4 regions of the Streptomyces sp. NPDC127177 genome follow, and region 3 is predicted to be linked to each of the others. Evidence: riboswitches for the same ligand, from Rfam matches in the RefSeq annotation. Region 3 holds a riboswitch; each other region holds the start of a gene.
The links. A riboswitch is a leader RNA that binds a small molecule or an ion and turns the genes downstream of it on or off. The one in region 3 is predicted to bind cyclic di-AMP.
Positions count from the first base shown of each region.

Region 1: another riboswitch for cyclic di-AMP. It lies ahead of ACFVJX_RS14415 (transglycosylase family protein); the one in region 3 lies ahead of ACFVJX_RS27705 (NlpC/P60 family protein).
Region 2: another riboswitch for cyclic di-AMP. It lies ahead of ACFVJX_RS31300 (peptidoglycan DD-metalloendopeptidase family protein); the one in region 3 lies ahead of ACFVJX_RS27705 (NlpC/P60 family protein).
Region 4: another riboswitch for cyclic di-AMP. It lies ahead of ACFVJX_RS07900 (transglycosylase SLT domain-containing protein); the one in region 3 lies ahead of ACFVJX_RS27705 (NlpC/P60 family protein).

Region 1 covers NZ_JBHXUW010000019.1:62,341-65,903, forward strand. Annotated here, with positions in the region: gene ACFVJX_RS14405 (cytochrome P450) at 1-502, shown strand, start outside; gene ACFVJX_RS14410 (transglycosylase family protein) at 638-1,585, shown strand; cyclic di-AMP (ydaO/yuaA leader) riboswitch at 1,897-2,068, shown strand; gene ACFVJX_RS14415 (transglycosylase family protein) at 2,073-2,807, shown strand; gene eno (phosphopyruvate hydratase) at 3,111-3,563, shown strand, end outside.
Region 2 covers NZ_JBHXUW010000070.1:31,854-35,416, forward strand. Annotated here, with positions in the region: gene ACFVJX_RS31295 (SGNH/GDSL hydrolase family protein) at 1-644, opposite strand, end outside; gene ACFVJX_RS31300 (peptidoglycan DD-metalloendopeptidase family protein) at 828-1,766, opposite strand; cyclic di-AMP (ydaO/yuaA leader) riboswitch at 1,770-1,962, opposite strand; gene ACFVJX_RS31305 (tyrosine-protein phosphatase) at 2,353-3,165, shown strand; gene ACFVJX_RS31310 (DUF6126 family protein) at 3,194-3,370, opposite strand; gene ACFVJX_RS31315 (helix-turn-helix domain-containing protein) at 3,418-3,563, opposite strand, start outside.
Region 3 covers NZ_JBHXUW010000053.1:28,992-32,554, forward strand. Annotated here, with positions in the region: gene ACFVJX_RS27700 (hypothetical protein) at 1-4, shown strand, start outside; gene ACFVJX_RS27705 (NlpC/P60 family protein) at 171-1,322, opposite strand; cyclic di-AMP (ydaO/yuaA leader) riboswitch at 1,321-1,486, opposite strand; gene pcrA (DNA helicase PcrA) at 1,743-3,563, shown strand, end outside.
Region 4 covers NZ_JBHXUW010000008.1:26,472-30,034, forward strand. Annotated here, with positions in the region: gene ACFVJX_RS07890 (carboxymuconolactone decarboxylase family protein) at 1-142, opposite strand, end outside; gene ACFVJX_RS07895 (dihydrodipicolinate reductase) at 139-1,218, opposite strand; gene ACFVJX_RS07900 (transglycosylase SLT domain-containing protein) at 1,452-2,357, opposite strand; cyclic di-AMP (ydaO/yuaA leader) riboswitch at 2,361-2,549, opposite strand; gene ACFVJX_RS07905 (MarR family transcriptional regulator) at 2,895-3,233, opposite strand.

The DNA.
Region 1 (3,563 bases), on a different contig from region 3:
CAACCTGATCGGCAACGGCGTCCACACCCTGCTGAACCATCCGGAGCAGCGCGAGCGGCTCCAGCGGTCCCTGGCGGCGGGGGAGACGGATCTGCTGGCCACCGCCGTCGAGGAACTGCTCAGGTACGACGGTCCGGTGGAGCTCGCGACCTGGCGGTTCGCCACCGAGGCGCTGACGATCGGCGGGCAGCGGGTCGCCGAGGGGGACCCCGTGCTCGTGGTGCTGGCGGCGGCCGACCGGGACCCCGGGCGCTTCGACGGACCGGACACGTTGGACCTCGCCCGGCGTGACAACCAGCACCTCGGTTACGGGCACGGCATCCATTACTGTCTGGGAGCACCGCTCGCCCGCCTCGAGGGGCAGGCGGCGCTCGCCACGCTGCTGAAACGCCTTCCGGATCTGCGGCTTGCGGTGGAACCTGCCGATTTGCGCTGGCGTGGCGGGCTCATTATGCGCGGACTGCGCACACTTCCGGTGGAGTTCACTCCCGAACGGGTTTAAAAGGAAAGTGACACTCTGTCAACTCTGTGACTTTCACGTGATCTGCGCTGCATCGACTTGTGACACACGTTCGAGTCCCGCTAGGTTCACCGTTCGACTCACCAGTCACTCGTCAGTCACACGGAAGGCATTCCCATGGGCTCCGCGAACGGCAGACACCGTCGCCCTCGTCAGGCACCCGCGATCATCGTCGCCGCAGGTGTGACCGGCTCGGCCATCGCCATCCCCCTGCTCGGCGCGGCCGGCGCGCACGCCGCCGACGCCTCGACCTGGGACCGGGTCGCCGAGTGCGAGAGCGGTGGCATGTGGAGTGCCGACCTCGGCAACGGCTACTACGGCGGCCTGCAGTTCTCGCAGGAGGTCTGGAAGTCCTACGGCGGCGACTCGTACGCCCCCCGGGCGGACCTCGCCAGCCGCTCGCAGCAGATCGCCGTGGCGGAGAAGGTCCTGGACGACCAGGGCCCGAAGGCGTGGCCGAGCTGCGCCGTCGTCTCCGGCCTCGCCGAGGACGGGTCCCTGCCGGGCGTCGACCCGGGCAGCACGCCGTCCGCCGACCCGTCGGAGAGCGCGGACCCGGCGGAGAGTGCCGACCCGGCGAAGAGCGCGGAGCCGTCCGACGGGGCCTCCGAGGACGCGACGGACGCTCCCTCGGACGATGCCACCGACGACGCGGCAGGCAAGGAACGTACGTCGGACACCTCGAAGAGTCCGTCCGCCACGCCCTCGCCGTCCGGCTCGACCGACGCGAACGGCCCATCCGGCGACGCCTCGGACGGGTCAGGTGAGGGCTCGGAGACGGGTGGCAAGCACCGCGGCGCGCCGGCTCCCGACGAGAGCGGCGGCGAGCGGGACTCGGGGCGGCACGCCTCGCGGGGTGACGGTGACGCACGGGACAAGGACACACCGGCCGCTGACGGCACGTACACCGTCCGCGCCGGCGACAACCTCTGGGCGATCGCGCAGGCGCAGGAGCTGCCCGGCGGCTGGACGGAGCTGTACGAGGCCAACAAGGCGGAGGTCGGCTCCGACCCGGACCTCATCCTGCCTGGCCAGAGCCTGGACCTCGGCGTGAAGGCCGGATGAGAACAGCCCTGTGCGCGGTCTGATCAACAGCTGAAAACACCCTGAATCCGGGGTACTTAAGAGGCCTATGTCCCACTTTTGACTAAGTGAGACATGGGTCTCTTTGCGTGAACTGACGCATCTTGTCCGGGTGGTCCCTCCGCATCCGTTCCGACCTGCGCAAACATATGTTTTTCAGATGCAATTAAGGGCTGTTTATCCGGTATGTCTTTCTTTGATGTGGGGGTTGCGTGTGTTTACGGTCGGAACCGCTCGCACCGCGGGCCCCGTCGATCGTCACGCCGAATCCTGCCGTCGGTCGAAGGGAACAGACGCGTAAAGCGCCGTAGGCAGGAGCGGGGGACCCAGGTAAGCGCCGGGTCCGATCGTCGCAAGACGCATCGGGAACGGCTTGGGGTGAAGTCGTGCGCTAGGACGTGCGACCGGGCAACTCACTTGGCCCGAACCCGACAGCTCACCTCGTAGGCGTCGGTGAGGAGAAGTCTCGATGCTGCTCAACAGCAAGGGCAACAAGCACCGCCGCCCGTCCAAGGCCGTCCGTATCGCCACGCTCGCCGGTGTCACCGGTGCCGCCATCGCCGTGCCGCTCATGGGTGCGACCGGCGCCTCCGCCGCCTCCGTCTCCACGTGGGACGCCGTCGCCCAGTGCGAGTCCGGCGGCAACTGGTCCATCAACACCGGCAACGGCTACTACGGCGGTCTGCAGTTCTCGCAGTCCAGCTGGGCCGCCGCCGGTGGTACGCAGTACGCGGCCCGTGCCGACCTCGCCACCAAGTCCCAGCAGATCGCCGTCGCCGAGAAGCTCCTCGACATGCAGGGACCGGGCGCCTGGTCCTGCGCCGGTGCCGGCAACCTGAGCAACGACGGTGTCGACCCGGGCGTCGACACCGGCTCCGGCAAGACCGAGACCGCTCCCGAGCAGGGCTCGGCTCCGGCCAAGCAGGCCGAGCCGAAGAAGGCCGAGCGCAGCGAGGCCCCCTCCACCAACCGCTCGGACCGCTCGACCGCCCCCGAGGCGAAGAAGACCGTCACCACCCCGACCGGCGAGAAGGTCAAGAAGGGTGACGGCGAGTACAAGGTCGTCGCGGGTGACACCCTGAGCGAGATCGCGGCCGACCACAAGGTCAAGGGCGGCTGGGAGCAGCTGTTCAAGCTGAACAAGGACATCGTCGAGGACGCCGACATGATCTTCCCGGGTCAGCAGCTGCACCTGGCGAAGTAGTCCAGAACCCCGCTCCTTCGCGGAGCGGTCGGCACTCTCCTCGCCGAGCGCCCCGGTCCGGCCGCATCTTCCCCCCGTGCGTGCCGGGCCGGGGTCCGCGCGTTTCTGTGTTGATTGTTCAACTGTTGTAGTTACCGGCCAGTAAATTTCTGGCCGTATGCCCCTTAATGCCTGCCCTTGGGTCCTTTTTCGTCCCAGGGGACGGGCGCCCGGCCGACTGAGACGGCCGGGCCGGTTAGGCTCTTGTCGCAAGGCCAAAGTGACCCTGCACAACCAGCGTCATATCCCAGAAGGAGATGCCTCGTGCCGTCCATCGACGTCGTCGTAGCCCGGGAAATCCTCGACTCCCGGGGCAACCCCACGGTCGAGGTCGAGGTTGGCCTCGACGACGGCAGCACCGGCCGTGCTGCCGTCCCGTCCGGAGCCTCCACCGGTGCGTTCGAGGCCATTGAGCTTCGCGACGGTGACCCCAACCGCTACCACGGCAAGGGTGTCGAGAAGGCAGTCCTCGCCGTCATCGAGCAGATCGGCCCGGAGCTCGTCGGCTACGACGCGACCGAGCAGCGGCTGATCGACCAGGCGATGTTCGACCTGGACGCCACCGAGAACAAGGGCTCGCTCGGCGCCAACGCCATCCTCGGCGTCTCGCTCGCCGTCGCCCACGCCGCGTCCGAGGCCTCGGACCTGCCGCTGTTCCGCTACCTCGGTGGCCCGAACGCGCACCTGCTGCCCGTCCCGATGATGAACATCCTCAAC
Region 2 (3,563 bases), on a different contig from region 3:
GCGGCGCGCAGCGCGACCCGGGTGTGCCCCTCGGGCGAGAGGTGCAGCCGGTCGCCGTCCCATGCGCGCCGGTCCTGCACGGACCGCAGCGACCACAGGTCGAGCACCGGGCAGTCGTAGCGGTCCGCGATGGACCGCACGTGCGCCGTGTAGGTGGCGATCTTGCCGCGCAGATGGCGCAGGACGGGAACGCCGCGGGTGTCGAAGCCGGTGGTGACCATGACGGTGCCGACCGATTCGGTCAGCTCCGCGACCGCGCGCTCGAAGCGCTCGGCCACGTCGTCGGGGTCGGTGCCCGGCCGGATGATGTCGTTGCCGCCCGCGCAGAAACTCACCAGGTCGGGGGCGAGTTCCTTGGCACGCGGTACCTGCTCCTCGACTATCTGGTCGAGGAGACGTCCTCGTACGGCGAGATTGGCGTACCTGAAGTTCCCGTGCACGGCACCTGTGATGCCTTCCGTGCCGAGGTCCGGGAGCTGGTCCGCGAGGAGCACTGCGAACCGGTCCGCCCAGCCGACGAATGTTCCGTCCGGGCCAAGGTCGCCGACTCCCTCGGTGAAGCTGTCGCCAATCGCCGCGTACGACTCGATGGCGCCCTGTCTGTTGATGACGCCCTGTCGGATGTTTCTCGAATCGTCTGCCACAAGGGCATATCCTGCACCTTCGAATGTGACCTACGCGACCGTAATACGGGGTTGACGGGTGGTGAGATAGACCACCCGGTCAGGTTTTGGTAAACGGGGAATAAGCAGAGGGACGGTGCGCCGCCGCACACCGTCCCTCTGTGTATTGCTCCGGTCCGGTTCACCGGACCCGTGCTGCCCGGATCAGACGTTGATCCCGTGCGACGCCAGGTAGGCGATCGGGTCGATGTCCGAGCCGTACGCCGGACCCGTGCGGATCTCGAAGTGCAGGTGCGGGCCGGTCGCGTTGCCGGTGGCGCCCGAGAGGCCGACCTGCTGGCCCGCGGTCACGGTCTGGCCGGCCGAGACGGAGAGCGAGGACATGTGGCCGTACTGCGAGTAGTGGCCGTCGGCGTGCTTGATGACGACCTCGTTGCCGTACGCGCCGCCCCATCCGGCGGTGACGACGGTGCCGGAGGTGATCGCCTTCACGCTGGTGCCGGTGGAGACCGGGAAGTCGATACCGGTGTGGCTGCCGCTGGACCAGCTGGCGCCGGATGCGCGGTACTCGGTGGTGTGGTTGCCGGGCACCGGGTGGACGTAGCCGGAGTCAGTGCTCTGGTCGGCCGAGGACTCGTCGGACGACTGGGTGTCGGAGGAGGAGGAGTTGGAGGCCGTGGAGGCCTTCGACTCGGTCTTGGCGGGCGCCTTCGACGGGGCCTTCGACGGGGTGGAGGTGTGCGATCCGGTGGTCGAGGCGTGGCCGGAGGCCGCGCCGCCGAGGGTCAGCTTCATGCCCGGGAAGATCAGGCTCGGGTTGTCGCCGACGACCTTGCGGTTGTCCTGGTAGAGCTTCTCCCAGCCGCCCTTGAGCTTGTGCTGGGCGGCGATCTTCGACAGGTAGTCGCCGGAGACGACGGAGTACGTCTTGGAGCCGGACTGCTTGTCGGCGACCGGCTTGGCCGGGGTGGCGTGCGCGGCGGCGGCCGAGTTCGCGGTGGCGGGAGCGGCGTGCTCCGCGGCGTTGGCACCGGTGGCGCCGAGCAGCGGAAGCGCGATGACGGCTCCGCCGGCGCTCGCGACGACGACGCCGCGGGCGATGGTGCTGGACTTCGGACGGCGGTGCTTACCCGGTGTGGGCATGAAGAATTTCCTCTCCGGCGCCTACGAGGTGAGCTGTCGGGTTCGGGCTGGAGATGCCCGGCCGCGCCTGGCGCGACTTCACCCCGAGCCGGCCGGATGATCGCTCCGGTCGGCGGCTTACCTGGTTCCCCCGCTCCTGCCACACGGTGAGTGGGTGCGAATTCCGGACGGCGGCAGGATTAGGCGTTCCATCCGGATTGAGAGTGAACGTAAGCGAGCCGGGACGACGGAAACAAGCCGCGGGTTCCACCCCGGATTCCGGTTCTGAAATTCGGCACGGAATTCCCGTCACACTCCGTGGATTATGGATCTTGGCTTTCCGCGCGGCGTAAGGATTACCCGGACCGGCCGCCGCCACACACCGTCACGGATATGATCCCGCTCACGAGCAGGTGACCATCTCCCCTATAAGCAGGGCATGTACGACTAAAAGCCACAATCCAGACATGTCATGCTTCGATCGCTGCCCCCAGGAGCCCGCACATGGGCGGTTACCGAGATGATTGCCTGGGTCACCGATGTCGTATCGTCACGAGAGTGGACCCGTCGGCGACACGCGTCGGCGGCAGAGCCTCCAGGAGTGACCGTGACGCAGCAGTTGCCGCAGACCCCGTCGACGGAACCCGAGCTGGCGGGAGTCCGTAATTTCCGTGATCTGGGCGGGCTGCCCACCTCGGACGGACGACGGCTGCGGTACGGGCGGCTCTTCCGAAGCGGTCACCTCGCGAGCGCCACGGCCGAGGACGCCGCGTTCCTCGGCGGCCTCGGCCTGCACACCGTCTTCGACTTCCGCAACGCCGCCGACCACAAGCTGGACGGACTGGACGTGGAGCTGCCCGGGGTGCGCAACGTGAACATCCCGCTCACCGACCCGGCCGACGGCAGCGAGTTCTGGCGGATGGTGCGCGACGGCAACATGGACGAGCTTCGCGGCCTCCTCGCCGACGGCAAGGGCACCGCCCGCATGGTCGCCTCCTACCGCACGATCATCCTGGAACGCACCGCCGAGCACAGCCGCGTGCTGCACGCCCTGGCCGAGGACAGCGTCCCGGCACTGATGCACTGCGCGGCCGGCAAGGACCGGGCGGGGCTCTCGATCGCGGTCTCGCTGCTCGCGGTCGGTGTCGGGCGCGAGACCATCGAGGCCGACTACCTCAAGTCCAACGACGCCCACCGCCGCTACCGGGTGCGCCGCAGCGACACCTCGGCGGCCGGGATGTCGCCGGAGGTGATGGAGCTGCTCAGCCCGCTCTTCGGAGCCCACAGCGAATACCTCGCCGCGGCCTTCGCCACGATCGACGAGACCTGGGGCGGCACCGACCGCTACCTCTCGGAAGCCCTGAAGATCACGCCCGCCACCCGGGAACGGCTGCGCGAACAGCTCCTGGACGACGCGTGAGCGGATCCGGCGCGGCGCATCCTCGCTCCTACTGGTTGTGCATCCCCACCGCGAACAGCAGGTAGAGGAAGCCCGCGACGACGTGCCCGGCCACCAGATAGGCGAACAGCCTGATGACGAGGCCGCGCGGCATCTTCCTCTCCTGCGAATCGGAGTCCTTGCGCCGGGCCGGGGTGAGCGGATCGTAGTTCTCGGAATCGGACATGACAGTCCTCTCTGGCCGCCGGACGTGCCGGCGGCGGGGACGGCTTCTCAGCGACGGTGGATCCCGCTGCCGAGACACAGCTCGGCGGCGGGGCTCTGCAGCAGGGTGTGGACGAAGAGGAGCTCGGCGCCCTCACGGTCCGGGGCCGCGATCCGGTGCGGGGTGAGCGAGTCGAAGTGCGCGCTGTCACCGG
Region 3 (3,563 bases):
CTGAGCGGTCGTCGGCGACCGGTGACACATCACCGGCCGCCGACGGTTACGGCACGGCGTCCCGGTCGACCCGCCGGCCCTCCCGCCGCAGCGCCTCCTCCGCACCGGCTCGGTCCTCGGCCCACTCGTGGCCGCCGACCCGGCGATGACCGGGACCGTGCGGGCGGCCGCTAGCCCGGCCGCACGCTGCCGTAGATCGGCATGTAGTAGATCGACTCCTCGCGCACGTTCGCCCCCGGCTTGGGCGCGTGGATCATCATGCCGTTGCCCTTGTAGATGCCGACGTGGCTGATGTCGTCGTAGAAGAAGACCAGGTCCCCGGGCTGCAGATCCGCCGTCGCGATCCGGGTGCCGACGTTCACCTGGTCCCAGGTGGTCCGCGGAATGCTGACACCCGCCGCCTTCCAGGCCGCCTGGGTGAGCCCCGAGCAGTCGTACGACGACGGGCCGGTCGCCCCCCATACGTACGGCTTGCCCATCTGGGCCCTGGCGAACGCGAGGACCTTCTCGGCCTTCGTCGTGGCGCTGCTGTCCGAACCCGAGCCGGTGCCCGAGCCCGAACCGGTGTCCGTACCGCCGCCGGCCTCCTTGGCCTTGCGGTCGGCCTCCGCCTTCGCGGCGGCCTGCTTCTCGGCCAGCTCCGCCGCCTTGCGCTTGGCCTCCGCCTTCTTCTTCCGCTCCAGCTCCGCGAGGCGCGCCTTCTCCTCGGCGGTCAGCTTCGACAGCAGCGTGCGGGCCTCGGTCAGCTTGTTCTGGACGTTCTGCTTGCTGGTGCGCAGCCGGGTCTGCGACTCGGTGAGCGTCTCCAGGCCGGTCACCGCCTCGGCACGCTTCTTGGACGCCTCGACCTGCTTCGTACGGAAGTCCGTGACGGCCTGCTGCTGGTTCCTGGCCATCCGGTCCATGAGGTGCGTCTGGTCGAAGAACGACTGCGGGTCGTTGGCCAGGAAGAAGGTGGCCGTCGGTGCGAGCGCGCCGTCGCGGTACTGGGCGGCGGCGTAGTTGCCGAGCGTGCGCCTGGCCTCGTTCAGCTTCTGGGTGCGCTCGGCGATGTCGTCCAGCAGCGTGTCCACCTTGGTGCGCTGCTTGGCGGTGGCTTCCTTGGCCTCGTCGTAGTGCTGGGTCGCGGTGCCCGCTTGCCGGTAGAGGTCGTCGACCTTCTTCTGGACGTCCTCGATGCTGGGCTTCGGGGCCGGGGCCGCCAGTGCGCTCTGCGTGGAGAGCAGGGTCACCGAGGCGAGTGCCGCCGTCGTGAACCCGATGGCCGGTGTGGTGCTGCGCACCCGGGGGCGCGGTTTGCGATGCGAGGCCAAGGCCGGCATCTCCTTCCGTGGACCGCCTACCGGGTTAGCTGTCGGGTTCGGGCGGAACGGAAGGCTGCCCTACGGTCCTGGTGGGAGGTTCGGACCGATTCACCCCGGTGATGCGTGTGGGTCCCCGGTTCCGGGCTCCCGCACGGGCAGCCCGAATTCGGCGTGGACGTCCGCTCGGCGTGGTTCGCCTCGGGGGTACGGGCCGCCCGAACGAGCACGCTAGCCAACTCATGGTGTCGCTGTGAAGGTTGATGTTCGATATGCCCGATACATTTTCGTGACCTTGCGGAACCTGCCCGCTCCCGGCGGGATGAGCGGCCGGGAACCCTGCGCAGAGTGGGAAGCGGCTCACCGTGCGTGTTCCCGGCCGGTGCGCGTTCTCCCCATGCGGCCCCGGGTGTCAGTGGGGCGCCCTAGACTCGTACAGCGATGAGCAGCCTCTTTGACGACAGTTTCCTGGCCGGCCTCCAGCAAGCGGAGGACGGGCCCCCGCCGCCCCCCGAGGACTCCGCACCCGAAGCGGTGCCGGAGGACCTCTTCTCGGGCGTGTTCGACGGGCCTCCGTCGCCCCGCGACGCGTACTACCGCGACGGGGCGCACCGCCCGGTCATCGACGCCGCCGCGCTGCTCGACGGGCTGAACACCGAGCAGCGCGCCGCCGTCGTGCACGCGGGTTCCCCGCTGCTCATCGTCGCCGGGGCCGGTTCGGGCAAGACCCGGGTGCTGACCCACCGCATCGCCCATCTGCTGGCGGAGCGCGGGGTGCACCCCGGCCAGATCCTCGCGATCACCTTCACCAACAAGGCCGCCGGTGAGATGAAGGAGCGCGTCGAGCAGCTCGTCGGGCCCCGTGCCAACGCCATGTGGGTGATGACCTTCCACAGCGCGTGCGTACGGATCCTGCGCCGCGAGTCGAAGAAGCTCGGTTTCACCTCCTCGTTCTCGATCTACGACGCCGCGGACTCCAAGCGGCTGATGGCGCTGGTCTGCCGCGACCTCGACCTCGACCCGAAGCGCTTCCCGCCCAAGTCGTTCACGGCGAAGGTGTCGAACCTGAAGAACGAGCTGATCGACGAGGAGACCTTCGCGGGCCAGGCCGCGGACGGCTTCGAGAAGACGCTCGCCCAGGCCTACGCGATGTACCAGTCCCGGCTGCGCGAGGCCAACGCGCTGGACTTCGACGACATCATCATGACGACGGTCCACCTGCTCCAGGCCTTCCCCGACGTCGCCGAGCACTACCGCCGCCGCTTCCGGCACGTCCTGGTCGACGAGTACCAGGACACCAACCACGCCCAGTACACCCTCGTACGGGAGCTGGTCGGCCCGGCCGGACCCGAGGACGCCCCCGCCGAGCTGTGCGTCGTGGGTGACGCGGACCAGTCGATCTACGCCTTCCGCGGCGCGACCATCCGCAACATCCTCCAGTTCGAGGAGGACTACCCGAACGCGACCACGATCCTGCTGGAGCAGAACTACCGCTCCACGCAGACGATCCTGTCCGCCGCCAACGCCGTCATCGAGCGCAACGAGAGCCGCCGCCCGAAGAACCTGTGGACCAACGCCGGCACCGGCGCCCGCATCACCGGTTACGTCGCGGACACCGAGCACGACGAGGCGCAGTTCGTCGCCGACGAGATCGACCGGCTGACCGACGCGGGCGACGCCAAGGCCGGTGACGTCGCGATCTTCTACCGGACGAACGCGCAGTCCCGTGTCTTCGAGGAGATCTTCATCCGGGTCGGCCTCCCCTACAAGGTCGTCGGCGGGGTGCGCTTCTACGAGCGCAAGGAGGTCCGGGACGTCCTGGCCTACCTCCGCGTCCTCGCCAACCCCGAGGACACCGTCCCGCTGCGCCGCATCCTGAACGTGCCCAAGCGCGGCATCGGCGACCGGGCCGAGGCGATGATCGACGCCCTGTCGCTGCGCGAGAAGATCACCTTCCCGCAGGCGCTGCGCCGCGTCGACGAGGCCTACGGCATGGCCGCCCGCTCCGCCAACGCCGTCAAGCGGTTCAACACGCTGATGGAGGAGCTGCGCACGATCGTCGAGTCGGGCGCAGGCCCCGCGGTGGTGCTGGAGGCCGTTCTGGAGCGGACCGGCTACCTCGCCGAACTCCAGGCGTCCACGGACCCGCAGGACGAGACCAGGATCGAGAACCTCCAGGAGCTCGCCGCCGTCGCCCTCGAATTCGAGCAGGAGCGCGGTGAGGACGAGGGCACGGGCACCCTCTCCGAGTTCCTGGAGAGG
Region 4 (3,563 bases), on a different contig from region 3:
CGGCCTCGAACTCCCGCAGACCGAGGGAGGTGTGCTGGTACACGGACAGTGAGAAGTTCGCAGCGGCCATCCCGATGCCGGGGACCATGTCGCCCCACACGTATCCGATCGGTTCCTGGCCCTCGGGTATGTCGATGATCATGGCTGCTTCCTTCCGAGTCTGCCGGCTGCGGGGCGCAGGGGGACGTCGAGTGCGTCGTAGAGTCCGGGCTCCGCCTCCACCAGCCAGTCGATGGCGTTCACCAGCCGGCCGACCGCGGTGGCGTTGCCGCCCGCCGAGCGGTTCTCGCCCTCGTCGGAGGCCTCGACCGTGACCTCGATGCGCGGACGGCCCTCGATGATCACGCGATGGGCTCCGGAGCCGTCGGGCGGCGTGGGCCAGTCCGGGGCGCAGGACGGGTGGATGCGGGTGACGTGCTCGATGACGATGCGCGGTTCGCCCCCGACGATGCCCTGCACCTCGAAGCGGACCGCGCCCTGGGTGCCCGCCTCGAACCGGCCCATCGTGCGGGTGGTCACCGTGGTCTCCAGAGGGCGCCTGGCCATGGTCTCCCGGATGTCGTCGAGCTCCACCTCCAGGGCCCTGGCCATCAGTCGTATCTGTCCACCCCACACCATGGTCGGTACCGAGGCCGCGAGCATGAGCGGCTCGTACTCCATGGGATGTCCCATGCCGATCAGATGGCGGACCGCGTCCGGCTGGTCGTAGGTGGAGTAGTCGAAGATCTCCTGGCAGCGGATCGCGTCGACCGTGCTCCCGAGTCCGCTGATCAGCAGGGGCAGCACGTCGTTGCCCCAGCCGGGGTCGACGCCGGAGACGAACAGGGAGCCGCCGCCGTCGGCGACCGCGGCCAGGACCGGATCGCGCAGTTCGGGCGGCGCGCCGTGCCGGTCGTAGAGCGCGTACAGGGCGGGGGTGACGACCACCGCGCCCGTCCGGACCGCCCTGACGATGTCGGCGAGCGCCTCGTCGGGGCGGATGTCCCCGGAGGCGGCGTACACGACCGCGCCGGGAGCGGTGGCCAGCACCGCGTCGATGTCATCGCTCGCCGCGACGCCCAGATCGCGGCCGAGCCCGCCGAGGTCGCCCGCGTCACGGCCGGTCTTGCCGGGGTCGTGGACGAGCACGTGTGCCAGTTTCAGGGCCGGATGGGCCTCGACGGCGCGGATGGCCGCGCGGCCGACATTGCCGGTACCCCAGACCACCGTGGAAATCATGCGGCGGAGGGTAGCGCGCGGGATGAAAGGTTCATAGTGCCATCGCGCACCCGGTTGCGAGGCCTGCCGGAGGGGGCCGTGGGTTCCGGCGGAGGGGCGGCTCCGAAGGCTCCGGGCGAGGGCCCGGCCGCCTTCCTGGTGTCCGGGCCGCACGCGCGAAGGGGTGGGGCGGAGCCTCACGGCTCCGCCCCACCCCTTCTGCCGACTCACCCCGTGGGCGGAGCCGTGTGATGTCAGTAGGCGCCGAACACGTTGTCGATCGAGCCGTACGTGGCCGCGGCGTAGTTGCACGCGGCGGTGATGTTGGCGACGGGGTCCAGGATGTCCGTCGACGTGCCGGCCACGTGGAAGGCGTCGAAGGTGGGCTGGATGACCTGGAGGAGGCCCTTCGAAGGCGTGCCTGCGGCAGCGTTCGAGTCCCAGTCGTTGACGATCTGCGGGTTGCCGGAGGACTCGCGGATGATGTTGCGGTAGATGCCGTCGTAGCTGCCGGGGATGCCGTTCTGCGCCATCACGGCCAGCGACTCCTTGATCCAGCCGTCGAGGTCGTCGGTGTACGCGGTCGCGGACTGCGCGGGGGCGGTGGCGGCGGTGTTCTCGGCGACGGGGGTGGCCGTCCGCTCCGAACGGTCGGCGCGGCCGGTTCCCTCGGCACGGTCGGAGGACTGCGAGGCGCCGTTCGCGGACTTGGACTCGTCGGCCGGCTTCGACTCGGTCGTCTTCGCCTTCGATTCGGCCTTCGGCGCCGTCTTGGGCGCGACAGCCTCGGACTTGGCGCCGATGGTCAGCTTGAGGCCCGGGTGAATGAGGTCGGGGTTCTGGCCGACGACACTCCGGTTGTCCTTGTAGAGCCGCTCCCAGCCACCGCTGAGGGAATGCCCCTGGGCGATCTTGTAAAGCGAATCGCCGGAGACGACGGAATAGACGGTGGACTCCGCCTTGTGCGCGGCGATTTCCTTCGCAGCGACGGAAGTCGGGGCCGCGGCCTTTTCGGCGACGGCAGCGTGCGCCGGGGCGGCGGAAGCCGATCCGGCGCCGATCAGGGGCAGTGCGAGGACGACTCCACCGGTGCTCACGGCGATGAAACCGCGGGTCAGGGAGGTGGACTTGGAACGACGGTGCTTACCGTTGAAGGGCATGACGAATTTCCTCTCCGCCGCCTGCGAGGTGAGCTGTCGGGTTCGGACTGGAGATGTCCGGCCGCACGTGATGGCGACTTCACCCCTAGCCGGTCCGGATACCGGACCGGCGGCAAAACTGGGTCCCCCGCTCCTGCCGTACGTGAGTGGGTCGGGTTCCCGGACGGCGGCAGGATTCGGCGTTCCATCCGGATTGACGGCGACCGTAAGCGAGAAACACCGACCGAAACAAGCCAGGAATTCCAAATCCCAATTGATCCACAAGATCAATTAAAGGAAATGCTCACATCGGGACCTCGCGACGGAAGTCAACTTTCTTGGCGCAGCAGGGAACCGAAGCCCGACGCCCTGCGTCCGTGGGCGGAAAAGTGATGCTGGCCACTGCGCCCGAAAGGAGCGATTTGGTCAATATTCACCATGTTTGATCCCCCGAAAACACACCCTGAGTGGTCATAACGAGCAGTTCGGATTAATTACCCAATCAGGACATTTGGCAGCACCTGAAAGTCACCCCGTCCCACCGGAGCCCGCCCCTACTCAAGGCCGGAGGCGACCGACAGCCTCCGGCGTGAGATAACGGGCCAGCACATCGAGCGCCTCGGTGACCGCCAGCAGCCGCTGCAAGTCATCGGTGCCGAGCGCGGCGGCCAGAGCCCCGTCGACCGGCGCGGCCCTGACCTCGGCCACGCGTTCCGAGACCTCGGATGCCCGCCGGATCAGCTGCCGCCGGACGTCCGCCGGATCGGGTGCCGTCACGATCGAGCCCGGCTCCTTCAGCCGGGCCACGGCACCCGAGACCCGACTCTGGGGCAGACCCGTGTGCACGGCGATCGAGCTCACCGAGGTGTCCGGATGCCCGAGGAGGTCGCTCGGCACGACGAGGGCCACCCGGGCGCCGACCGCCGCACACCGGCCGAGGCGGGCGGCTCCGGGAGCACCTCCTCGCCGATCTGCATGAGCGAGCCGGCCGACCGCCTCGTGGACCGCTGGACCGTGGTCACCCACGACCGCCGGGACCTCTCCCGCAGCACCCTCCACTCCCCCGGGCACCGCGTCACCATGGCGCAAGCACGCGGACGACGTGCACCTCCTGCCGGCGGAACCGACCGACGAGCCCGCCCTGATGCTCGGGTGCGGCATGGGCGCCGCCATCGGCCTGCACCTCGCGGCCGCCCGTCCCGAGCGGCGCGCACTGCTGGTGACACA